Regions from separate parts of the Paenibacillus sp. PvP094 genome, predicted to be linked through region 2. Evidence: predicted binding sites of a transcription regulator. Region 2 holds the regulator's gene; the other holds the start of a gene.
The links. The regulator NrdR, encoded in region 2, represses ribonucleotide reductase genes. The targets are predictions, from matches to a motif close to AACACNATATATNGTGTT.

Region 1: a site for NrdR is predicted at 2,969-2,986, ahead of ABIC22_RS29000 (adenosylcobalamin-dependent ribonucleoside-diphosphate reductase). Genes of this name have one in related genera too.

Annotation. Positions count from the first base shown of each region.
Region 1 is NZ_JBEPOM010000001.1:6,426,441-6,438,934, reverse strand. Features, by position in the region: gene ABIC22_RS29010 (YqhG family protein) at 1-951, opposite strand, end outside; gene ABIC22_RS29005 (DEAD/DEAH box helicase) at 954-2,714, opposite strand; gene ABIC22_RS29000 (adenosylcobalamin-dependent ribonucleoside-diphosphate reductase) at 3,049-5,685, shown strand; gene ABIC22_RS28995 (acyltransferase family protein) at 6,277-8,361, shown strand; gene ABIC22_RS28990 (extracellular solute-binding protein) at 8,569-9,882, shown strand; gene ABIC22_RS28985 (carbohydrate ABC transporter permease) at 10,054-10,932, shown strand; gene ABIC22_RS28980 (carbohydrate ABC transporter permease) at 10,951-11,826, shown strand; gene ABIC22_RS28975 (sensor histidine kinase) at 11,856-12,494, shown strand, end outside.
Region 2 is NZ_JBEPOM010000001.1:6,592,675-6,605,168, reverse strand. Features, by position in the region: gene ABIC22_RS29785 (manganese efflux pump) at 1-668, shown strand, start outside; gene coaE (dephospho-CoA kinase) at 678-1,274, shown strand; gene ABIC22_RS29775 (lytic transglycosylase domain-containing protein) at 1,271-1,834, shown strand; gene ABIC22_RS29770 (alpha/beta-type small acid-soluble spore protein) at 1,990-2,214, opposite strand; gene nrdR (transcriptional regulator NrdR) at 2,328-2,795, shown strand; tRNA gene ABIC22_RS29760 (tRNA-Ala) at 2,981-3,053, shown strand; gene ABIC22_RS29755 (alpha/beta hydrolase) at 3,449-4,258, shown strand; gene ABIC22_RS29750 (MarR family winged helix-turn-helix transcriptional regulator) at 4,307-4,828, shown strand; gene ABIC22_RS29745 (DUF4179 domain-containing protein) at 5,040-6,689, opposite strand; gene ABIC22_RS29740 (RNA polymerase sigma factor) at 6,664-7,209, opposite strand; gene ABIC22_RS29735 (AraC family transcriptional regulator) at 7,451-8,296, shown strand; gene ABIC22_RS29730 (NUDIX domain-containing protein) at 8,307-8,780, shown strand; gene ABIC22_RS29725 (helix-turn-helix domain-containing protein) at 9,417-10,631, opposite strand; gene ABIC22_RS29720 (hypothetical protein) at 11,550-12,494, opposite strand, start outside.

The DNA.
Region 1 (12,494 bases), 170 kb from region 2:
GAGCTCTTGCCCGGTGGAAGCAGAATCACGACCAGATCCTGAGGAATTGTCGTCTAATTCAACCTCAGGCGTATCCTCCCTAAGAACGGCTTCGTAATACGCATCAACCACAGCAAGTTCCAGGTCCAGTCGTGCCTTGGCTTGTTCAGCCCAACCATAATCCAGTTCCAGCAGACGTCTGGTAAGGTGTTTCTCGAGTGCTGCTCCAGCATCCGACAGCGATACCTTGGCTGTCTGGACATGCATGTTCTCAGCCAGCCTGGGGCTGAGGTCTCGCCGGTTCAGCTTGGAACCGAATTGTTCGATAATTTCACCTGTGCGAAGGGAGATGCCAAGAAAATGGAGCTCCTCCCGTTTCAAATCACAGGCAAATTCCACTTTGAAACATACACCAAGCCATGGTTCATATACAGCTGGTACGGCAGCGCGCAGCTGACGCTTGGGTGCCTGCTCAAACAGGTTCACGAATGCGCCGCCTTCACGGGCTGCCTCAAAGATCTGCTGCAGTCTGCGACTGCCATAGACGACGTCTTCACGCAGGATGCGGCCGGGCCCGAGCTGCGGCAGAGCTGGAGTAATGCCGAAATAGCGGCCAAGAATGGTTTCTTTAGGTGCATCTGGTCCGGACCCGGACCCGGCGCTGCCTGGGCCGACAGGTCCGCTCTGACTTGCAGAGAGCGAGGGAGATGCCTGAGCAGCTCTGGCTTCTGCTGCATCGATGGCTTGCTGATGCGCTGCCGGATCAAATACGAACGTAAAGGACATCGTCTCCGCCGGAGCTCCAGTGCGTTCAACAAATCCCCAATAGTACGGACGGTTGGTTAATGCCTTGTCCGCTTCCGGTGATAGTTTAACGGTTATATGTGCAGGAGAACGCTCCATGATCTGGCATTCCATGGCTTCGAGATAGGTTGTCACATAGGCTTGAACTTCTTGGGGTGACATGGTCATGGTCAGTGTCCTCCTTTGCCCAGATCCAGAAGGGAGACGGATGGCACTTCATCGGCCACTTCACGCTGAATGGAATTCAGTGATTGTCCAAGCGAATCCATTTTCCGTCGAATGTCATCTTCGTTCTGGGATTCGAGCATGATCTTATAGAGACTCTTTTCAATGGATTCCTTTTTCTCCAGGCGTTCCAGAATAACATCCAGTCCGCCGATGACCATCTCGAACATGTTGATCTTTTCATGCAGCAGATTCAAAATATGTTCTTCAATTGTGCCTGTCGTCGACAGATTGTAGATATTGACGTCATTTTGCTGTCCCAGCCGATGTACCCTGCCAATTCGCTGCTCTACACGCATCGGGTTCCAGGGCAAGTCGAAATTAATCATGTGGTGGCAAAATTGAAGGTTAATGCCTTCGCCACCAGCTTCGGTTGCGATCATGGCCTGAACACGACCTCGGAACAGGTCCATCATCCAGTCCTTTTTCCCCCGGTTCATGCCGCCACGATATGGAACAGCCGTAAGTCCGTTGTTGCGAAAATAATTCAGCAGATACTCCTGCGTGGCCCGGTATTCGGTGAAAATGATGACTTTCTCATTCATGTTTCGAATCAGTTCCATCGTTTTCTCAGCCTTCGTATTTTCCTTAATGGCCTTGATATGGGCAACCAGATCCCAAATTTTGTCCCGGAGCGGGGAGTCAAGCGGGAGCTTCTTGGACAGATTGACCAGCGTAACAAATACTGCATCCCGGCTGCTGCACACTTCCCGCTGCAGCGTAACAAGGGAGAGCATGCTGCTCAGGTTTCCACCAGCCTCCTGATATTGATCTTTAACAAAGGAAGTTACCCCATCATAGAGTGCCTGTTCTTCAGGAGATAGCTGCAAATTCACATTGGAAACATTCCGCTTGGTGAACTGTACGGGTCCTTCACCGCGGCGGTTCCGGATCATGACTTTGGACAATTCGTCCTTAAGCTGCTCCTGGTTTTTGGGGATTCGTTTATCCACCACAAAGTTGGCACTAAAGTCACCTTGACGACCCAGCTGGCCCGGCTTCAGCAAGTTTATGAGATTGAACAGCTCGCTCATGTCATTTTGTACAGGTGTTGCAGTCAAAAGCAGACAATATTTTTTCCGCAGTTTCAGCATGAATTGATAGTTGGTCGTTTTTTTATTTTTGAGTTTGTGGGCTTCGTCAATAATGATCATGTCGTAATCCGTACTCAGCAAGATGTCCTTATGCGGATCTCGCTTAGCCGTATCCATCGAAGCTACTACCACTTCATTTTGCCAGGAATAGGCTTTTTTCTGTGCAATTGCGGGAATGCCAAACTTTGAATTCAGCTCTCGTACCCATTGAAGTACAAGGGATGCAGGCACGAGAATGAGGACCTTGGATACGAGACCGCGGACAATATATTCTTTCAAAATCAAACCGGCTTCTATGGTTTTTCCCAGACCGACCTCATCGGCAAGAATGGCACGGCCTGACATTTCAAATAATACTTTGCGTGCAGTGTCCATCTGGTGCGGAAGCGGCGTCAGTCCCTGCAAATGCTTCAGACACTGTATTTCATCAAAATTGGGAATCAGATTGGTCTCTTCGGCTTGAATACCAAGCTGAAAGAGTCTGTAATCTCCCCAAGGACCGCCTTTATCGAGCCGTGACTCCAATTGGGTCAGCCAGCTGCGATCGAATTCGAGCGGAACGGGCAGTTCTGCTGCAGGTTGATTCATGTGAAGCGGATGTTTCCGGTTCATGGTGATTCCTCCCCTGCCATACATGATGACGTTTTATTCGTAGCTCATAGTATGGACGAATGAGAGGCAGTTCATAACCTACCTCCAAATAAGGTGCGAATTCGAACCTTAATGTCTAAAAAAATTCACAAATTTTGAATGAGAGAGTCTGATGGCGTAAGAGTGAGCTAGTCCAAGTACAGGGTGAATAGAAAGAGCAGCTGTGACTTAAGTCACATGGAAAATCAATATATGGTGTACTATACTGAATATAAATCACTATATGTGGTGTTTTGGCATAATTTAAACACATAATAGAAATGTAATGGGATTTTTGGGGAGGCTGTTAAACATAATGAATTCGAACAAATTGTCGCACAAGTTGGAAGGACTAAGTGAAAAAATATTTTTGGACCGTTATGCCTGGAAGGATGCTGATCCAAACCATGCCAAGGTAGGAGATGTTGTACTCGTTCTGACGAAAGATGACCCGAAGTTTCCGACAAAGGAAGTGGGGGAAATCGTGGAACGGCAGGGTCAGATGGTGAAAGTGAAGACTCGCAGTGGAGAAACGATCCAGACGGAAGTGGAGAAGCTGACACTTAATATAGAAAAAACACCGGAGGAGATGTGGGACCGGCTCGCGAGAGCGATGGCATCTGTAGAATCCACTCCGGAAAAACAGCAAAAGTGGCAATCCAAGTTCCGGGCTGTCCTGGACGATTGGAAGCTGGTTCCGGGAGGCCGAATTGCTGCTGGTGCGGGTGCTAGCGATGAGCTGACCCTCTTTAACTGTTATGTCATTCCTTCTCCGCAGGACAGTCGGGGTGGCATCATGAAAACGTTGACTGAAATGACGGAGATTATGGCTCGCGGTGGCGGGGTTGGCATCAACCTGTCGTCACTCCGTCCGCGTCGTGCCGTTGTTAAAGGGGTCAATGGATCTTCCAGCGGTTCGGTATCCTGGGGAGGCCTGTTCAGTTATACCACTGGACTGATTGAACAGGGAGGAAGCCGCAGGGGAGCACTTATGCTGATGATGAACGACTGGCATCCGGATGTGATGGATTTTATTACCGTCAAACAAACGATGGGGCAGGTCACCAATGCCAATCTGTCCGTATGCGTGAGCAACGCATTTATGGAAGCCGTCAAACAGGACGGGGACTGGGAACTTGTTTTTCCGGATACGAGCGATCCCGATTATGACAACGAGTGGAACGGGGATCTGCAGCAATGGAAGGAAGCCGGGCACCAGGTTATCCATTACCGCACAGTAAAGGCCCGGGATATATGGCGTACGATTATCGAATCGGCCTGGAAATCAGCAGAGCCGGGTGTTGTCTTTATGGAGTACTACAATCAGATGTCCAACAGCTGGTATTTTAATCCGATTATATGTACCAATCCATGCGGCGAACAAGGCCTGCCAGGATGGGGCGTCTGCAATCTATCGGCTATCAACTTATCCAAATTTTACGATGAAACCAGTCATGATGTGGCATGGCAGGAGCTGGCGGAGACAACACGCATTTCGGCCAGATTCTTGGACAATGTAATTGATGCGACACCTTATCATTTTGAGGAAAACCAAAAGAATCAACAGCGGGAGCGCCGGGTTGGACTTGGCACGATGGGTCTCGCAGAGCTGATGATTAAGCTGCGCATCCGGTACGGCAGCCCGGAATCGCTTGAATTTCTGGATAAACTGTATGGCTTTATCGCAAAAGAAGCATATCTCGCGTCAGCAGAGATTGCGGCTGAGAAGGGAGCATTCCCTGCCTTTGAAGTGGAGCCATACTTACAGAGTGGATTTATGAAAAATCTGGTCGGGGCTTATCCGGAAGTGGGAGAGGCCATCCGCAAGCAAGGCATTCGTAATGTAACGCTTATCACGCAGGCTCCAACAGGAAGTACGGGAACGATGGTGGGTACGTCGACAGGGATCGAACCCTACTTTGCGTTTAAATATTTCCGTCAAAGCCGGCTCGGTTACGATGAGCAGTTTGTCCCTATTGCCCAGGAGTGGCTGGATGAACACCCCGGCGAGGAACTTCCTGACTATTATGTAACGGCGATGGATCTGTCAGCAGAAAATCATATTCGGGTACAGGCAGCGATTCAACATTGGGTGGATAGCTCCATCTCGAAGACGGCCAACTGTCCGGCTGATTTTACGGTTGAAGATACGGCACAGTTGTATGAGCTTGCTTTTGATCTAGGTTGTAAGGGAGTTACGATCTATCGGGACGGCAGCCGCGATGTACAGGTCCTCTCCACGACGAAGAAGGAAGAGGCGAAGAGCGAAGTCAGTGAACAAACAAGTGTGACAGATAAGGTACAAGAAACAAGTGCTGCAAACGAAACGACAGCCTTCACGTCCGCACCTTCGGAGACAGAGAACGAGGGCAAAACAAGTGTAGCGGTCTCGCCTGCTGCCAAAGTACTGGATAAACAGTACAAGAGTCGTCCGCAGGTACTGCGGGGAGCAACGTATAAAATAAATACTCCGTTTGGCATGGCTTACATTACGATCAACGACCTGGGTGGCATTCCGGCGGAGATCTTCCTGAACGTGGGTAAAGCCGGTTCCGATGTATTCGCCATGGCAGAAGCGCTGGGAAGAGTGTGCTCCCTGTTCCTGCGATATGGTGATCACGGACATAAAGTCGAACTTCTTATCAAACATCTGAAAGGCATCGGTGGTTCGGGAGCGATTGGCTTTGGTGTAAACCGGGTAGAGTCCATCGCAGACGCAGTAGCGAAGGCGCTCGAAAGCCATGTACAGAGCACCCCTCAAGAGAGTGCATCCTCTACTAATGAAGAGGCAGACCAGAGTGTGAATCGAATTTCTGAATCGGCGATTGTGGACGAACCGTTAGCAACCTATACAGCATCGAGAGATTTGTGTCCTTCCTGTGGTTCAGCTTCATTGATCAATATTGAAGGCTGCAAGACTTGCAGCCAATGTGGATACAGCAAATGTAATTAGAGGATAGACATCATCCAGGTTAATGTGATGAGTAGAATACAGTTAAGGGTGACCAGCACTTTGGTCGCCCTTTTTGTATGACCTGACGTAGAATCAGCAGGCTTCAAAGGATGATTACAACTAGAAGATTCCCGGAATAAAAGAGGATTCGTCCTATTCACCTCCAGAGTCCTAGGCATCTAGAAGCATTTATGGGCAAAACTTTCAATCCGGCTGGGGATAGGTTTATAATGGATGGTGGCTGCTGAGGAAGTGGGCGGTCTTTTTGTATTGATATGGTAGTGAGGTAATATTACCCAGCCCAAGAAAAAGACTGTATTAAACGACAATTTTGGAGTATGATTTTACAGCTATATTAGCTGGCAGGAAAGGTTACATCGTTTCACCACTTTGTAACTACTGCTGTAATTTATCTCACTGCGCTTGAGCGTATAATGCTAAACGTGAGTGTTGATCGATATATTGGAAATGAATGACGAAAGGTGCAATACGTATGTTAATGACAACCAGAATCACGATGCGAAGCCAAGCTGATTTGCAGCTGCCCCAGACATCCACGATGTGGGCCCGAAGCAACAAGGAGGGGCGCGAATGTCACAAACGTTGAACAACAGGCGGCATATGAACGGATTGGATGGTCTGCGGGCCATTGCCGTTCTTGCTGTGATTGGATATCATCTTAATCTGAGTTTTATTCCCGGCGGTTTGCTCGGTGTAGGCATTTTCTTTGTTTTATCAGGTTATCTGATTACAGATATTCTTGTGTCCCAATGGCAGGAACATGGACGCATATCACTCGGTGATTTTTGGGTGAGACGAATCAAGCGTCTCGTGCCTGGCATGCTTACCATGACTGCAGTGGTCATGATTTGGCTTCTCTTCACAGATCCTTCCCGGCTTGCTGCCCTGCGTGGGGACGTTATATCGGGTGTATTATACATAAGCAATTGGTGGTATATCTTCCACCATGTATCCTATTTCGAGAGTTTCGGTCCTCCATCACCGTTCGGACATTTCTGGTCGCTTGCCGTGGAAGAGCAGTTTTACCTGGTGTGGCCACTGCTCCTTATCCTTTCAATTAAGCTGTTCAAAAGGAAGGGATGGCTCGTTGTTTTTATTGTCGTTGCCGCTGAGTTATCTGCTGGAGCAATGGCTATTCTATACAATCCGAATCTGGACCCGAGCCGTGTATACTACGGTACGGACACGCGTGCTTTTGCCTTGCTGGCCGGGGCTGCCCTGGCTGTTGTGTGGCCAAGCCGCAAACTGTCCTCCTCCCTTGCGAACCTTAATCGAGCCGTGCTCGATGTATCGGGCTTGGCAGCACTGGCCCTGCTGGTCTACATGATGCTGAACAGCAGTGAATATGAACCATCGCTCTACCAAGGGGGTATGGTACTTCAAGCCATAGCTACTACGCTGCTGGTCGCTGTGTTGGCCCATCCCTCTTCGATGCTGGGACGCCTGATTGGTGCAAAACCGCTGAGATGGATTGGGGAGCGTTCCTATGGGCTCTATCTCTGGCATTATCCTGTAATCATCCTGACAAGTCCTGTGGTCGATACGGGAGGTTTACATCCGGTTCGAATGGTTCTGCAGGTTGCAGCAACGTTAGTGCTGGCTTCCCTATCATTGAAGTTTATCGAAAATCCAATCCGCTATAACGGATTCCGTGATACCTGGTCCCGGCTATGGGGTAGAGGGCGAAACGGTATTAGTACGCATCAGATCTGGTTGAAGCGGGGCGGAGTGGTGATGTCAGCTCTGTTTATGTGCTTCACCGTGTCACAGATGATGATTTCCTCTGCAGCGAACTCCGACTCACATTCTGTATCGATGTCTACCACATTGAATGGAGAACATGCTGTGCATGAAGAGATCGGACAGGATGTTCTTCCGGCTCCTGTTGATACCGCAGATGCCGGCCAGAAGCCGGCACCGCAGAAGAATGACAAGCCTGCGGATGATGGCGGAAATCAGCAAGACAAGCCAGCAGAGCAGACGTCGAAGCCAGATACGCCTTCCAAAACGGAGGAACCGGCATCCGATATTGGAGATGGAACGGCTGCTGATGAGCCGAACCAGACTGCTGGAGATGCTGCTGGAAATAAGGATCATGCCGATGATAACGGGACTGATTCTGCGGGGAACCCGGATCAGCCAGGAGATGCTTCGCAAGAGGGTGGAGACAAAGCTCCCCCTGCTGAAGACGGCAAGATCCACTATACCGTGATAGGGGATTCGGTCATTCTGGATGCCAAGCCTTATTTGGAACAACATATGTCCGGGGTACACGTGGATGGTCATGTTGGTCGTCAGATGTGGGAGGCAGCCGATGTCCTGGATGGGCTTAAACGAAACGACCAACTTGGCAATCAGGTTGTCCTTGAGCTGGGAACCAACGGTTCATTCAATTCCAAAAGTCTGGATTCCGTGCTGGATTACCTCAAGGATGAGAATCATGTATATCTGGTTACTGTCCGGGTCCCTCGTCCTTGGGAACGAACGGTTAACAGAGCACTGAACGAAGCAGCCTCATCTTACAGTAATGTTTCCCTCATTGATTGGAACAGTGCAAGCGAAGGGCACGACGAGTACTTTGAAAAAGATGGCGTACATTTGACGAAGGAAGGCTCGGAAGCTTTTGCGGCACTTATCAAAAGCAGCATGAAATAAATTGAACTTATTCTTTTTCATACGAAATAGTTTGTTTGCTTAAAGAGCTCTCCATCGAGAGCTCTTTTTGTTCTAATTACAAGTAACACGCTATTGGGTAGGGCATCCGATATTTTTCACCCCACCATCCGTGGATCGTCACCTTACGTTATGATAGCGTTACCATTTACAATGAGGGTATTCAAACAGCCAAGGGGGAGTATAGAGATGTTAAAAAGATGGCTTTCGGGTTTTGTGGCAATTGCCTTGTTTTCGATGGTACTCGCTGCCTGCAGTGGCGGTGATGGTTCGGAGGGAACGGGCAACAGCGATAAAGTCACGGTTACGCTGTGGCATAACTGGACCGGACAGGATGCAAAGGCAGTAGCCATGCGAAAAATTATTGAAGATTTCCGGGCAGCACATCCGGATATTGAAGTGGTGGATGAGGGATTGCCGACAGACGGCCTTAAAACAAGGCTCCGTACTGTAGCAGCTGCAAACGAAATGCCGGATTTGTTTGTTATGTGGCCGGATGCCATGACGAAAGAGTTTGTAAAAGGCGATCTGCTTCAGCCCATTAACTCAGAGCTGGATGCGAAGCCGGAGTGGAAGGACAACTTTATCCCGAATGCACTGGATGGATATACGGTTGACGGAAACATCTACTCCGTGCCGATGAATCTGGCGCCAAGTTCCTTCATTTATTACAACGAAGCACTGTTTAAACAGTATAACGTCAAAGTTCCTGAAACGTGGGCTGAATTGGAACAGGCCATTGCAACGTTTAATGAGAACAAGGTTATTCCAATGGCGCTGGGGAACAAGGCAAACTGGGTTGCACAATCGACGATCTTCAGTACATTGGCAGACCGGATTACGGGTACAGATTGGTTTCTGAAAGCAGCAGCCCAGGATGGTGCCAGTTTTACGGATCCGCAGTTTATTGAGGCGTTAAACAAAATGCAAGAGCTTGGTAACAGCAAAGCATTTCAGGATGGGTTCAACAGCATTGACGAAACCCAGATGATGCAGCTGTATTTTCAGGGGAAAGCAGCCATGGTCATGAATGGTGGATGGGCCCTGGCGAACCTGGTGAACAACGCACCTGCGGAGGTATTGGACAACACTCATATTACTATTCTTCCCCCGGTAGATGGTGGTGAAGGAGAGCCAAGAACGACATCAGGTGTGGTAGGTACCGGTCTGGGTGTAAGCAAAAAGCTGAGCGGTGCCCAAAAAGAGGCAGCCATGGAGCTGTTCTATGCCCTGGCAGGGCCTGACGGCCAAAAGGCTACGCTGGACAGCAGTACACTCGTTAGCTACAACATTGAGCTGGATAAATCCAAGGCACATCCATTGTTCATCGAATTGTACGACTTGATGCAGGAAGTGAAGATTAATCCGGTTTACGATTCCAAGCTGGGGTCTGCAACGGTTGAAGTTATTAATAATGGATTGCAGGAACTGCTGATGGGCGGCAAAGCGGAAGATATCGCTGCCAAAATTCAGGCTGCACAGGCTAATGCCGCTGGCAATTAACAGAATCGATGAGGAATAGGTTGTAGATTGAAAACGCTCGGTGATTCGTACTTCATGGGATTAACTGAGCAGTATAGCCCCTTCCCGGCAGGGGAGGGGTTTTCCGTTTCATTTGCAGGCTTTCAATGTGTGAAAGGGATATGTAAGGCATTAATGAAGGGAAGTGAAGGAATGAATGCACTGCGCAGTCGTCGCTTTATTATGCTGGGGCTTGCTCCGGCAGTCATCATATATGCATTGTTTGTATTTGTTCCGGTTGTATGGTCAGCCTATTACGGCTTCTTCAACTGGTCCGGCATCGGGGAGTCCAAATATATTGGCCTGAATAACTATGTGGAGATCTGGCATGACCCGGTATTCTGGCGGGCACTGAAAAATAACGTCATTTTTGTACTGGCCTCCGTGTTCGGTCAGATTCCGTTAGCGCTGATGCTCGCGGTCATTTTACACAAAAGCAATCCGCTGCAGCGCTTCCTGCGCTCTGCTGTCTTCCTGCCCATGGTCTTGTCTACCGTCGTTATCGGCATGATCTGGCAGTATATCTATCATCCGCAGATCGGGATCCTGAACTTCCTGCTGGATGCGCTCGGCCTGGAGAGCTGGAAGCTGCAATGGCTTTCTGACGATAAAATTGCCATCTTCTCTCTCGTACCGCCACTGCTGTGGAGCTTCGTTGGTTTGTACCTTATTATTTTCATCTCTGCACTGCAAAACATTCCTGGTGAAATACATGATGCTGCCAAAATTGACGGCGCTTCGGGCATCCGTAAGCTGGTATCGATCTCACTGCCCATGATCTGGGGTACCGTGCAGGTTGCGATCATTCTGTGTATTTCGGGCAGTCTGAAATCGTTTGATCTGGTGTACATCATGACCAAAGGTGGTCCGGCTCATGCAACCGAGCTGCTCGCTACGTATATGTATAATTCAACCTTTACAACCTATCGTTACGGTTTCGGTAGTGCAATCTCGACAACCATCGTATTGATCTCCTTGCTGCTTATCGGAACAAGCCAGTGGGTGACCAGTCGCAAAAGAAAAGAGAATTAGAAGAGAGGGGGAACTGTAATGAGTACGACACCTGTAACGATGCCATCACCTGGAAGAGCTTCAGGCCATCCGGTTCGCCGGCTGCGCAGCGGAATTGTTTGGACGCTGCTGACGGTGTATGGTATTTTAACATTGTATCCGTTTTACTGGCTTGTGATCAGTGCGTTCAAAACGAATGAAGATTTCTACAGCAGGCCATTTGGTTTGCCGGCCCAATGGAATGTAGCCAATTTCAGCAATGCGTGGGAAAGCTCCAGATTGGGTACGGCATTTGGCAACTCACTGGTGGTATCATTGGGATCATTGATTTTGACTTTGTTTATTGCAGCTCTAGCCTCATTCATACTGTCACGATTCCAGTTCCGCTGGAAAGGGCTGGTCATGACCTTTTTCGTTGTAGGCATGCTGATTCCCATTCATAGCACATTGGTTCCTTTGTTCATTCTGATGAAGCAGATGTCCCTATTGAATACGTATTGGGCATTAATCCTGCCGTATACGGCCTTTGCATTGCCAACGGCCATCTTTGTACTGACGGCATATCTGACGAGTGTACCACGTGATATTGAAGAGGCGGCGTTTATTGATGGAACAGGTCTGTGGGGACTGTTCACCCGGATCATGCTGCCGATGTCAGTGCCTGCCTTGTCTACCGTTACGATTCTGAGTTTTTTGCATGCTTGGAACGACTTTTCGTTCGCACTTGTATTCATTAACAAGACAGGATTGAAAACGTTACCGCTGGCGATTGCGAATTTCGCGGACGGATACCAGACGGATTATGGATTAACGCTGGCCGCCATGACATTGTCGGTTATTCCGACCATAATTCTATATCTTGTTTTTCAGGAACAGGTGATGAAAGGCATGACGGCTGGAGCGGTTAAGGGTTAAACGAAGGTGCATCCAGAGGAGGAAAAGAATTGGGAAGCTGGCTCACATCATCGCTGCAGAGGAAGCTCTCGGTTGTCGTAACTGCCTCCATGATCGTGCCGCTGCTGGCGCTGGGTCTGTTCGCATTTCTGATCTCTTCCCGCATTACCGAGCAGAAAACGAAGCTGTCCGGTATGGACACGCTGAAACAGGTGGAAGCCAATCTTCGTTACATGCTGCAGGACGCCGAGAATATTTCGATTTTCCTGATTGGAGAGCGCGATATTCAGCAGTATCTGAGCCGAAATGAAGATCATGAACTGGACCGCGTGGATATTGTCGGCAGGATGACCAATCTGGCGGCGTCTAAAAAATATATTGCGAATATAGCGATATATCCGGATCGGTTTGATGCTGTTCTGACAACGGCTACCTGGTATGAACCGGGTACTTCCGATCCGCCAGCTCCTGCTGGCGATGCGGTAAAAATGTGGACCGGCGTCTATCCGGTTCGCAACTATGCAGGCATACAAAATGTGATCACGTTGGTGCGTCCCATCCGCAGCATTCATGATTATCGACCCATCGGATGGCTCGCGATCAGCCTGGATGAAAAGGCCATTTCCAAAGACTGGGCTGCGCTCGGACTAGGCAGAGGTGAAGGGCGTCTGGAGCTGGTCGGACAATCA
Region 2 (12,494 bases):
GGACGAAGATCCCGCTGTTATCCATTGCTGTCATCTCCATTTGTTCGGGGTTGGTCATTGCGTTGTCCATGCAGGTGGGAGTTCTGCTATCCCATGTGGTATCTCCTGATGTGGCTTCGTTCGTTGGTGCGGTTATTCTGATTGCCATCGGTGCGTGGTCATTAATTCAGTTGATCCGTAAGCAGGGGAAGGATCGCCTCGAATCGGAAGAGGGAACGGAAGCAGTCGGAGATGAAGAGCAAGCAATCCATGCAGCGCCGGTCAAAGGCAGAAATCAAGTGCTGGCACTTGATCTTGAACCATCTGTATCCGGCGGATCGCTGGAACGCATGGTATTTACACTGGAACTGCGGAAATTAGGAGTTGTCATTCAAATATTACGCAGTCCTTCCAAAGCAGATATGGACAATTCGGGAAGCATATCTGCTCAGGAAGCGATGTGGCTTGGAATCGCGCTGTCACTGGATGCCTTCGGTGCAGGGCTCGGAGCTGCTTTGCTCGGTTTCCCCACATTGTGGACTGCACTTGTCATCGCGCTGTTCAGTGGCGCATTTCTGTTAATAGGCATGAAAGTTGGATTGCGCTTTTCAGCTCTGCGCTGGATGAGAAGACTGTCCGTACTTCCTGCGTTGTTACTGATGATTATGGGAATAATGAAGCTGTTATGAGGTGAAACGATGAATATTGGCTTAACCGGCGGGATCGCAACGGGAAAGAGCAGTGTTTCCGCCCTTCTTGCCAGTAAGGGAGCGCTGCTGATTGATGCAGACGTGATTGCCCGGGAGGTCATGATGCCCGGGCATCCTGTTTTGGCTGCCGCTGTTCAGCGGTTTGGACAAGCCATATTAAATGAAGACGGAACACTGGACCGTAAAAAGCTGGGCAGCATTGTGTTTCAAAATCCCGAGGAGCGTAAAGCGCTCGAGGCAATCACACATCCGGCTATTCGCCAGGAGATGCGGGAGCGTGCTGCTGCATATGAAGAAGCCTATCCGGACAAGCTTGTGGTATCGGATATTCCTTTATTGTTTGAATCCGGTCTGGAAAATGGATTTGATGAGGTTGTCGTTGTTTACGTCCCAAGATCCGTGCAGCGGGAGCGGCTGATGAGTCGGGATGGCATGACAGAGGAACAGGCTGACGCCCGTATTAATGCGCAGATGGATATTGAACATAAGAAGCAGCGTGCTGACGTGGTCATTGACAACAGCGGCTTATGGTCGGAGACGGAGCAGCAGGTTATTTCATTTTTGCAGCATAAGGGTCTGATATGAAGTTACTGCGTAAGAAACGGGTACTGCTGTTGATGTTTGTTTCATTTGTATTGGTGCTGTTCCTGAATACAAACTGGATGGCGTGGTTTTATCCGATTCATTACAAGGAAGAGATTCGTGCGCAGTCTCAGAGCTATGAGGTAGACCCTTTCCTTATCGCTTCCATCATCAAGGTGGAAACCAATTTCAAGACAAGCAAGGAATCCAGAAGAGGTGCCATCGGGCTGATGCAGCTGATGCCGGATACGGCCAACTGGATCATGGAGCAGGCCAAAATTCCCGGGACCTCGTTAGAGGAGCTGAAACATGAACCGGGCAGGAACATTCAGCTTGGGACATGGTACCTGCGTAACCTCTCAGAACAGTTTGACGGCAATGAAACGGCCATGATTGCCGCTTACAATGCCGGACCAGGCAAAGTAAGTGGATGGATCAGAGATGGTGTTTGGGACGGCTCATTCGAGACAGTCAAAGATATTCCTTTTGGAGAAACCCGGCACTATGTACAACGAGTCATTTATTATTATAATCAGTATGTAAAGATCTATAATACGTTCTAATCGCTAATTGCTTGGATTATGCAGTTGTCTGGAGTACAATCGGTTTGAATTGAATTTTGATATCGTATGTCTTATTTAATAGTAGAAGCACAGAGCAGGCCGGTTATTCACCGGCCGCTCCATGCTCCTCTGTCTAACGTATTACAATGCAGATATTATTGGTATTGACCTGCCAATTGCTGTTCTGCAATTGTTACCAGACGTTTCGTGATGTATCCACCGATCGAACCGTTCTCGTAAGAAGTCATGTTACCTTGGTATCCGTCTTGTGGGATGCTGATTCCGAGTTCTTGAGCAACTTCATATTTCAATTGCTCCAGTGCTGCGGAAGCGCGAGTTACTACCAAGTTGTTGGAGTTACCGTTGCTGTTTTGTGCCATTGCTGTTCACCTCCTCGCGGTTGGTAAAAGTATTATGTGTCTTCAATGCGATTTTCATAACTAGAAGTGACAGGGAATTTATGGTAAAAGAAAAACATGGGAAGTGATCTGAGTTGAAATGTCCTTATTGCGCCTATCTGGGTACAAAAGTGCTGGATTCTAGGCCTGCTAATGAATCAAAATCCATCCGCCGTCGTCGTGAGTGCGAGCAGTGCAGTCGCCGTTTTACGACGTTTGAAATGGTCGAAGAGACACCGCTGATCGTGATCAAGAAAGATGGCAGCCGTGAAGAGTTTAGTCGCGACAAAATTCTCCGTGGCCTTATTCGGGCTTGTGAGAAACGTCCTGTCTCTGTAGAGACGCTGGAGATGATGGTTTCCGAGGTGGAGAAGTCACTGCGTAACACTGCTGAAGCTGAAGTGGAAAGCCGCCAAATTGGCGAGCTGTTGATGGAGCAGTTGTTCCCGGTTGATGAAGTTGCCTATGTGCGGTTCGCTTCCGTGTATCGCCAATTCAAAGACATCAATATGTTCATGAAAGAACTGAAATCGTTGTTGTCCAAAGAGGATCTCGACGATTAAAGAAGTGGATTAAGGGAGAAGAGCAGTCTGGGCTTGTAATTATGAGTGTTCTTGTCTGTACAGAGGTTGTTCTTCTCCAAACACTTTGCCTTCTGAAAAAGTTATTGACAGCTAAAGCTGCATTTTATATGATATAGGAGTCGCCTGTGGAACATCGCTGAAGCGGACAAGTACATATTTAATGTGGGGCCTTAGCTCAGCTGGGAGAGCGCATCGCTGGCAGCGATGAGGTCAGGGGTTCGATCCCCCTAGGCTCCATACTCGAAAACCTCTTGGTATCCAAGAGGTTTTTTGCTTTTTATGGATCTCTTTTCCCGTGTCTGTTGCCAAAACGCTCATATTGTCTTACTCCAAAAAATAATCGCATTATGAACTCGACTTGAAGGGCGTTGATTGAAACGAGGGCGAAGCTACATTGATATTAGCACCGCTCAGTGCATTAATTCCCTTTCCGATTTTATGTAAACGCTTAAAAATTTGATGGACAATAGCGCAAAACTGATGTTATATTGTTTCTGTAAGAAACAATATAGTCTTCATAGAAAACTAAATATTATTGGATTAGTGGACATGGTAATGCTAACTAAATGTGCTCAAAGCTCAATGATGTGATCTTCTGGATGCTTTAGCACCATGAAAAGGATGGGATGAATATGAACCACAGTGAGACAACGATTAAATCATTTGACGGAACACAGCTATATTTCAGCAAGGATACAGCCGAAGATGCGAAGGCAGCCGTGGTCATTGTTCATGGGCTGTGCGAGCATGCCGGGCGTTATGATGAGTTGACGAAGCAATTAAACAAACGAGGTTGTAACGTATATCGATTCGACCATCGTGGTCATGCGAGATCTGAAGGAAAGCGTACATTCTACAGTGATTTTCACCAAATCATCGAGGATGTAAATGTCGTAGTTGATAGCGCCTTGCAAGAGAGCAATGATCTCCCAGTATTTGTCATTGGTCATAGTATGGGCGGATTTGCAACTGCGTCATTTGGCACGAAATATCCAGGCAAGGTCAAAGGCATTGTTTTATCAGGAGCACTTACCCGTTACAATACGAAGGTTGCTGGTGAGCTGCCGCTTGATCTTCCTACAGGGACGTATTTCCCGAATGAGCTTGGCAGTGGCGTATGCAGTGACCCTGAGGTTGTATCCGCTTACGCAAGTGACCCACTGGTAGAAAAACAAATTTCTGTGGATCTTTTTAATAGCCTGGGGAATGGCGTGGCGTGGTTAAAAGAACATGCCAAGCAGTTTGTGGACCCGGTGCTCGTTCTGCATGGAGCAAACGATGGGCTGGTGAGCGAGCAGGATTCACGTGAATTCTACGGAGACATTGCCTCGACTGACAAAACGTTGAAGATCTATGCACATCTCATGCATGAAATATTTAATGAACCGACTAGACATGAAGTCATAGAAGAAGCGATTACATGGATTGAAAAACATATCTAATTTCAGTAGAGTAAAGGAAAGAGAATCTAAATATGAAAGGGATTACTCATGAAATTAGATTGGATGGGCGACCATCGGACCATGATTGAGAAAATTATCAAGTACGGCAATGCATATTCGAACACCTATAAGCTGCAGCGAAGCTATGGTACGGACGTGATGTTCTCCGCCTCTCAGATCCAGACCCTGGAATATATTCTGGAAGCAGAGGATAAGGAGGAGAAAATGTCAGAGATGGCAGCACGTTTGGGCGTTAGCCGCAGTACATTTTCTAAGAATGTGAAGAATCTGACGGAAAAAGGCTTGCTCGAAAAATATCATTTAAGCGGTAACCGCAAAGACATTTATGTCAAACCTTCGGCGAAAGGGCGCGAGGTATATGCAAAGTACACTGAATTTGTCCGTAAGCTTTGCTTTGACGATATCTTTATGCATGCTGACCAAATTTCAGCAGCCGACAAGGAGAGTTTTATTCGCATTATGGATCTGTTCGCAGATGTGCTGGTTTGGTATGGTGAGAAGGAACAGGAACCGCGCAAACTCATTAAAATTGATCCGGGCAGCGATTAAATTCTAGGGTTATGGATGTAGATGTATCATTCAAGTCAGCTTGTATGGATTGTACTCTAACAAAAGGGGATTTTCTTTCAAGGTATTTAACTTGAAGGGAAATTCCCTTTCTGGTATATTAACCAGCTTAGTACAGGAATAAAAAAAATGCCCTTGTACAAGGGCATTTTTTTTGCGCAATAGTTATTTCATCTTGGTTTAGACTGGGTTACTATTTAGTGCTATTAAGTGGAATTCGTAAATCTCCATCCGGCTCTTTCGTCGTATAGTTCGATACATAAAGATCAATTACTTTACCCTTAAAATCTTGGAATACTTCCGTATGTTTATTATCAGAGTCGTTGAAATACAACGGCGTTAAATATTGCTTTTCTCCCGCATCAAGGAAATACGTTTGGTTGATCCCGCCAAATGTAGGCTCAGGGCTGGACGACCCAACGTACAGGTTCCCATCCTTAAGATAATAAGTCCAGTTGATATGGAGTCCTTCGTAATCACTTGTTATCGTTTGTGGCTGAGTCGAAATATTCGTTAGACGAATAGACGTCTGGTCACCAGCATGCTCATCAACTCTGTCCTTCGCGATTAAGGTTATGGGTTTGTTGGCCACAGAACTTACATCCATGAGAGACGAATCGTTCTGCTCAAATCGCAGTTCGGTCTGGTTAGGATTTAACGTGCCTTCGACGGAAACGTAGCCTTCCAACATGCTGCCACCCACTTCCAACTGATAAGTCCGGTATGGCAATCTGTAGTAGTCTTCTTGGTGATCAATAGTTACTCGAATCTGGGTTGGCGTCACCACTAACCCACTGATTCTAGCCTCTCCATCCAATGACTGCAGTGGAATATCCATTTCTTTCTTGACTGTCCCCGTTTCCATCTGCTGTTGAGACAAGGAGAGATTGACGTTCCAGGTTCCATCTGTTCGCTCTTTCTCATGTGTATACGTGAAGGTGAAATGATCTGCGCTCTCTTTGAACTGCTGCTCGTTAAATATTTGTGTGCTGGAGTATGTTCCGGTTGCACCATTAGTACCGTATATAGGGCTTTCTGTTTCTTTAATCATGTTCCCGTTTGGATCATAAGCTGTGATTCTGGCCCAAGTCTGTTCCTTCAACGCCGTATCAGTGAAAGTCACGTTGGAACGAATCATGATTTGCTCTTCGGTGTGCTGGAAGGATTGTACTTCTACCGATTCGATTCCGTCCTTGTGTATATTGAATTTCTGAGTATTAGAATCTTGGGGATCGAGTGTAATGTCCTCCTGTATGTCTTGTAAATATCGTACACCTGTAATGGAGAATTGAAGATCGGATTGGTTCTCTGACATCACCCAGTCCGTTTCAAAGTATCCCTGATACACACCTTGCTCTTCGTTCCATTGTTGATAATAGTGTCCTTCAATAGGTGTACCTTCACTGTCTTTCAAAACGATCTGATCATATCTGATTTCTGCTCCGTCTGTTTCCATGGCGGGTTTAATCGTATAGAGAAGGACTGTTCGGTTATCATCCACAAAAGCGTTATGCACCGTTAAGGTGACTCCGTGAGCTGTGACGCTTTGTTCAATAGACTGACCATATCCCGCTTGGAGAGCTGACTCAATTCCGGACTTATGGGAGAGGACATCACTCCAATCATATTGAAAAGCTGCATATACCGGAGTGGCCATTACCGCTACAGATACACCCAGGACAATAGCAACTTTCGTCTTACCGCGCTGTGATCTTTCCTTGAGCTGATCTGCTACCCGAAGCTCGTCCATCTGTATGCTGTTAAACATCTTATCAAAATCCGGATATTCAATGTGGTCTGAATGTTTCATGTGATTCTTAACCTTGGATTCTACTGTATTCAAAACGGTTCTCTCCTCTCAAGTTAACCTTCTCGTAGTACTCCAGTTTCTTTCGCATCAATTTAAGAGCCTTGTGCAATCTGGATCGAACGGTCCCCTGACGTATATTGAGGATTTCCGAGATTTCCGCAACAGATAGATCACCAATGTACCGCAGGGTCACAACACTGCGCAGCTTGTCAGGCAATTGGCGCAATTGTTGCTCCAATTCAGCGAAGGATAACTTAGCCATAACTATTCCATCGACCGAACCTCTAGCAAGAACCTCGTGTTCATGTAAGTTCTGTAGTTGGTCTTGTTTGTCATTTTTGACTTTGTTTTTTCGAATAATGTTGAGGCAATGATTCATGGCGATCCGCATAATCCAGGCCTTGAGGTGTGTAACATTTCTCCAGTCCTGCCGAAACACAGTTACAAACACATCATGGCATACATCCTCGGCATCCTGAATGTTTTTGAGCATATACAAGCAGGAACGATATACATCTTTGTTGTAAGAATAGAAGAGTTCGTGCTCGGTCACTTCCGCTGCTCCTTTCTTGTTGGGATATATAATAGACAAGTGAGGGTCAAAAATGATTCACTTTTTTTATCCTGTCCTCCGATGAAGAACGTGCTAAGATAATCCATTATGGTTGATTCCTCATGAGTTGAACAGATTAACAGTTACCATAAAAGACTAGGGCCGGACAGATCAGAGCAAATAATGACAGGCCGCAAAACAAGTATTCCTCTATTATAGAAATCAAGGAGTGGTCAACCGTATGAACTGGATTGAATCGTTGCAGAAGGCTATACAGTATATTGAAGAGCATCTACTCGAAAATGTAACGATAGAGCAGATCGCAGCACAGGCTCATATCTCGCCTTTTTATTTTCAACGTACGTTTACGCTATTAACAGATGTTACCGTATTCGAATATATACGGCGGAGACGATTAACACTGGCAGCACATGAACTTGTACAGAGTGAACAGAAAATTATTGATTTGGCGTACAAATACGGATATGACACTCCTGAATCTTTCTCCAAAGCTTTTCGCAGACAGCATGGGGTTGCACCAAGTGAGGTGCGAAAAAGCAGCACCTCAGTTAAGTCGTATAATCGCTTGGCTATTCAAGTAAGTTTAAAAGGAGCGGAACCGATGGATTATAAAATTGTTGAACAGGCTGAATTTACGTTAGTTGGAATCAAGCAAGCTTACTCTTATGCAGATGGAGAGAATTTAAGGGAAATCCCTAGAATGTGGGAAGAAGCCTATGCGAACGGAACAGAAGATCGTTTAATGGCTTTGAATAATGGAGCTATTCAAGGATTACTTGGAGTCTGTGTGGATCAGACCGAGATCGAGGAGAAGCAAATGGAGTACTGGATTGGTACAGCTTATCATGGTGAAATACCAGAAGGTTTGTCTTCCCTCACCATCCCTGCTTCCAAATGGAGTGTATTTGAAGTAAAGGGGCCTCTGCCTGAGAGCTTGCAGAATCTATGGAAACAGATTGTTTCCGAATGGTTCCCATCTAATTCTTATGAGCATGCCGGGACACCCGAATTAGAGGTTTATGCAGGTCCTCATCATGCGCCACAAATCTGGATACCGATTAAATAAGGGGGTGAGGGTGATAACTTCGAAATTTCATCATCTGGCAAGAGGAATTATAATCAGTCAGGATCAGGTTCTGCTCGCCCATGCCATTGGTCATCAAAATACGTTCTTGCCAGGAGGTCACATTGAATTTGGTGAAAGCGCACCGGATACCCTAAAAAGAGAAATCGAAGAGGAACTGGGGCTGTCATGTTACATCGATGGATATTTAGGCTCGGTAGAGCATCAGTGGGAGAAAAATAAGGAGCTCCATTGCGAAATGAACCAGATTTTCAGAGTGAAAGTCCCTGAACTGGATCTGTTACAATCTCCTGTATCTCTCGAGTCTCATATTGAATTCTATTGGGCGTCTGTGTATGAGCTTGCTGCGCATCATTTGCAGCCTTATCCACTCCGTAAGTTAATCCCACAGCTTGTCAGAGGAGATACATCAATATGGTGGGAAAGTACGTTGAAGGATGGTATTACAGCGGATAATATCGAATAAGGTTCTGCTCTAGTTAGGGGAGCGTGAGAAGTTCACTACGTTCAATGTTGTTTTCTATATTTTGAAGATGAAGGTGTTTCAATGCCTTTCAATACCCTTCATCAACACCTTAGTTCAATATCTTAGTTCAACACCATTTTTTAAAACCATAGATTAACACCTTTCATTAATACCTTTTTACAAGCAACAAAAGTGTCTCAAAAGGCTTGATCCATAAGGGCTTCTGTATCTGGATAAATTTAGATATGGAAAGCCCTTATTTTTATGCAAAATGATAACGGTAAGGTACACATCAAGAAACGCCAAACCAACAATACATGTATTGAAATACCCATTAACGATCAATACATCCAAATGAGTAAAATCAATATAAACATTACCTAAATTACAAAACCACATGAAATAAAACGTTATCCACAGTTTTAGTGGCGAAATTGGGATTCACAGGAAGTTGTGAGATCGCTTCTATTCCGCTATTTAAAGTGCCAATCTAACTAAATCCAACTAAAAGCTCGCAATAACAGTAGAGTAGAAAAAAACAAATAGCAGTCATTCTACTATTCGTAGAACCACTGCAACACAAGTTAGACTGAAATGAATGATAAGGATGCACAAATAAATCTAACCCTATAGAAATTAGACGATGTGCGCTTGAGATTGAGTATTTTTTTGTCTATTCATATACTTCTCAATTTCCATCTTGATCTCCAGAATTGGAGCTGGAAGAGTTCTGATCCGGTAATAATGCTGGATAAACCATTCCGGATGTTGTCTGAAACGATTAAGCCAGCAAGAATGAATGAGACGAAGTTTGTCCCACACTTTAACTTGTTGGCTATGCGCTGCTTCGATTAGTTCTTGATTCATCATGGAGATCTCATCATTGGCAGAGAGGTTGGTCTCCGCCATGTGTTTCTTCTGCTTGATCTGCACAAGCTCCACAGATAGTTGTACCGCATAGTTTAACTCGGCTGATTCCATAATGGACCGAAAATAAGCACTGATCTCATTCAGTTCATTCTTTTCTTCATTCACAATATAGGAGGAATCTTCTCTGTAGATCATGTTAAAGAAGGTCTGTGACCGTCTTTTATAATTTTGAATGCTAAAAAGAGCATGGTCGAAAATTTCAGTTGCATACTCATATCCAAATTTCGCATAGTAGTCTTCCATGACTTTTGCTATTTGCCAAACCGCTTTCCGGGATATAAAGTCACAGCAAAAACGATGCTTCATAAGCTGTTTGGTCACCCACAGCTCAGCACCTTCAGAATAGATTTCACCCATGTCAATCCATTTGGAGTGAACGTTCAGTACTTGGAAGTTTTCAGTATGTATTTTGATCTTCAGATATTTGGAAGCCTTCTTAAGAATTGTGATCGCTTCTTTTGGCGTACGTATATTAAGCAGTCCAGTTGGCCCATAAAGATCATTGATGTAACCCCAGCGGAAATTGCCTGGAATATAGATAAGCTCTTTGCCAACATAATGAAGCACAAAGCGTTGAACATTTCGGTCCTCAGACAAAAACTCATCGCATGTAAAGAAGGCGAAATTTTTGGCATAGAGCGTTTCCTGTGAAACTTCCGCTTGATCACGTACAAAGATATAACGGTCAAAGAACAATGTACCAGCGTTATTGTAGTGAATAATACCTTCGTGTTCTAACTTGTGGAGAAGAATTCGGATTCGATAAGTGGAGGTACCCATTCGTTTAGCGAGCTCGGTCTGAGAAAGAGGAACTTCTCCGCCATATGCGCAAACGGTACCCAGCAGGAGTTTGAGTTTGAAAAGCAAACGAGTGTCATGATGTAGGGTCTGTGCATCGAATAGATCAGGATGGTGTTTCATCTGCGCCTCTCCTTAACTCCCAACTGTAAAAATGGGTATGGAAAATAAGGGTTTTGGCTTTTGTTTTTTTAGAAGACATGCTATAATGAACACATCAAAAAAGAAGCAAGACCAAGACCCCGACTTTTCGTGGTTTTAATAAGTGCCAGTCGCCAAACTATCCACTTATTAGAACGATATCGTTGGGTTCTTTTTTTTTTATTTTAACAGAGATTTTTATTAGCTTTCCATTTACTATAAATAGATTATAGCATCCGTCTATTTAATTGGGAACACCATGAAAAGTACGAGAAATGCGTAATAAAAATAGAAATGAAGAACGAAACGTAATTTGACGACCATACATATAGTACGAGAAAAAAGTTAGAAATTTAAAAATAAGGCTACAAGCTTGCATTTAGGTTGTACTCGACACAACTAGAACTTTTTTTTGTTCATTTTAGTACGTGGAATTCGTAATAAATTTATTAAGGTACGAGTTTTGAGTAATAATTATTAGAAAGTACGAAAAATAAGTGAGAATTACGTTAATATTTAGGGCGTTACCCTATAGCGTAAAGCTTGAAACAGCGAATCGAAGTACGAGTTTTTCGTAATAAAAATGAGACTGTCTTTTCAGAGCATTGTATATTGTGAATAATCAATTAAAGTACGAATAAAAGGTAAGAAAATGAAATCAGGTACGTTGTTTTCGTAATAAAATAATGTGGGGGAATTGTACTAATGGCGTTGTAGTGGGATATTTATTTTTATTACGAAATGAAGTACGAAAAAAAAGTAATAATATAATGCCAGTACGAGAAATGAGTAATAAAAATTCAATCAAGCAGCACTACAAAATGTTAATATTTCTAATCATCAGGGTAGATGGGGCTGCAGGAAAACCTACATAAGCAAAAAAAAAATGGAGAATGAGGTTCATTCTCCAATAAGTTCAGTCTGTATAGGAAAGGTAAGCTGAATAGGCGGCTCGGCTTGATCGAAAAAGTCGTGCATTTCCGTATGTGTTAATGGAATAAACGAGATCTCAAAAGAGGAATGAAGTCGTTTATAATCGGCAATCAGGAAATTCAGGCTTTTGAACTCCTCAAGCGCGTCCTGAATCTTTTTCATGTTTTGTTCCGTTTTTCTTTTGTCCATTCGGACTTTACGCAAGAAATAGCTGAGCGGGAAGATATCGATGAATTGGTTCCCTTGTACATACCGCTCCAGACGTTCTTTCTGTAATGCATGGACCAAAATTTTCGAGATGTTTCCTTCAATGGAGTTGAGGCTGTCTCTATAGATTTTGACGGTCTGTTGATTAATGTATTGCTGGTGGAAGTACGTACCGATAACAATTTCGGCATAACGTCTGCCATTGGGATTGGAGTTGATGACAACCGAGTCAAATATGGACCAGTCGGCAGAACCGGATCTTGCCTTTTCAGACTTCTTCTTAATCACGGCCTGAAAGCCAAACGACCTGATTTTACGCAATCTTTTCTCAATCTCAACGTAGTTTTTAACCCCAGAAGAATTATAAGCTTTGCTGACCAGCTTGGAAATATCAACCGTGATCGTCCGATCTGTGTAAAAGGATTCATCCTTCTGGGAAAGGACATAGAAAATGATATCCCGATCAGTACCATCCAGTGATTTCGTAAGGCTTTTATCCGCGAGCAGGAAATCTCCATCCTCAACCTTGATAATGGTGCGCAGGAACTCATTGTCACTGATCTCATAATCATCAAAATAGGTTTGTTTATTGGTAATTTCGTCCAATTCCATTCGGATCTTCAGGTTTGTTGATTTTTCAGCAAAAACGACATCTTCGATCAGGCCATGAGGCTGCACATCCACTGCATTGGTTAGATCGTGTTT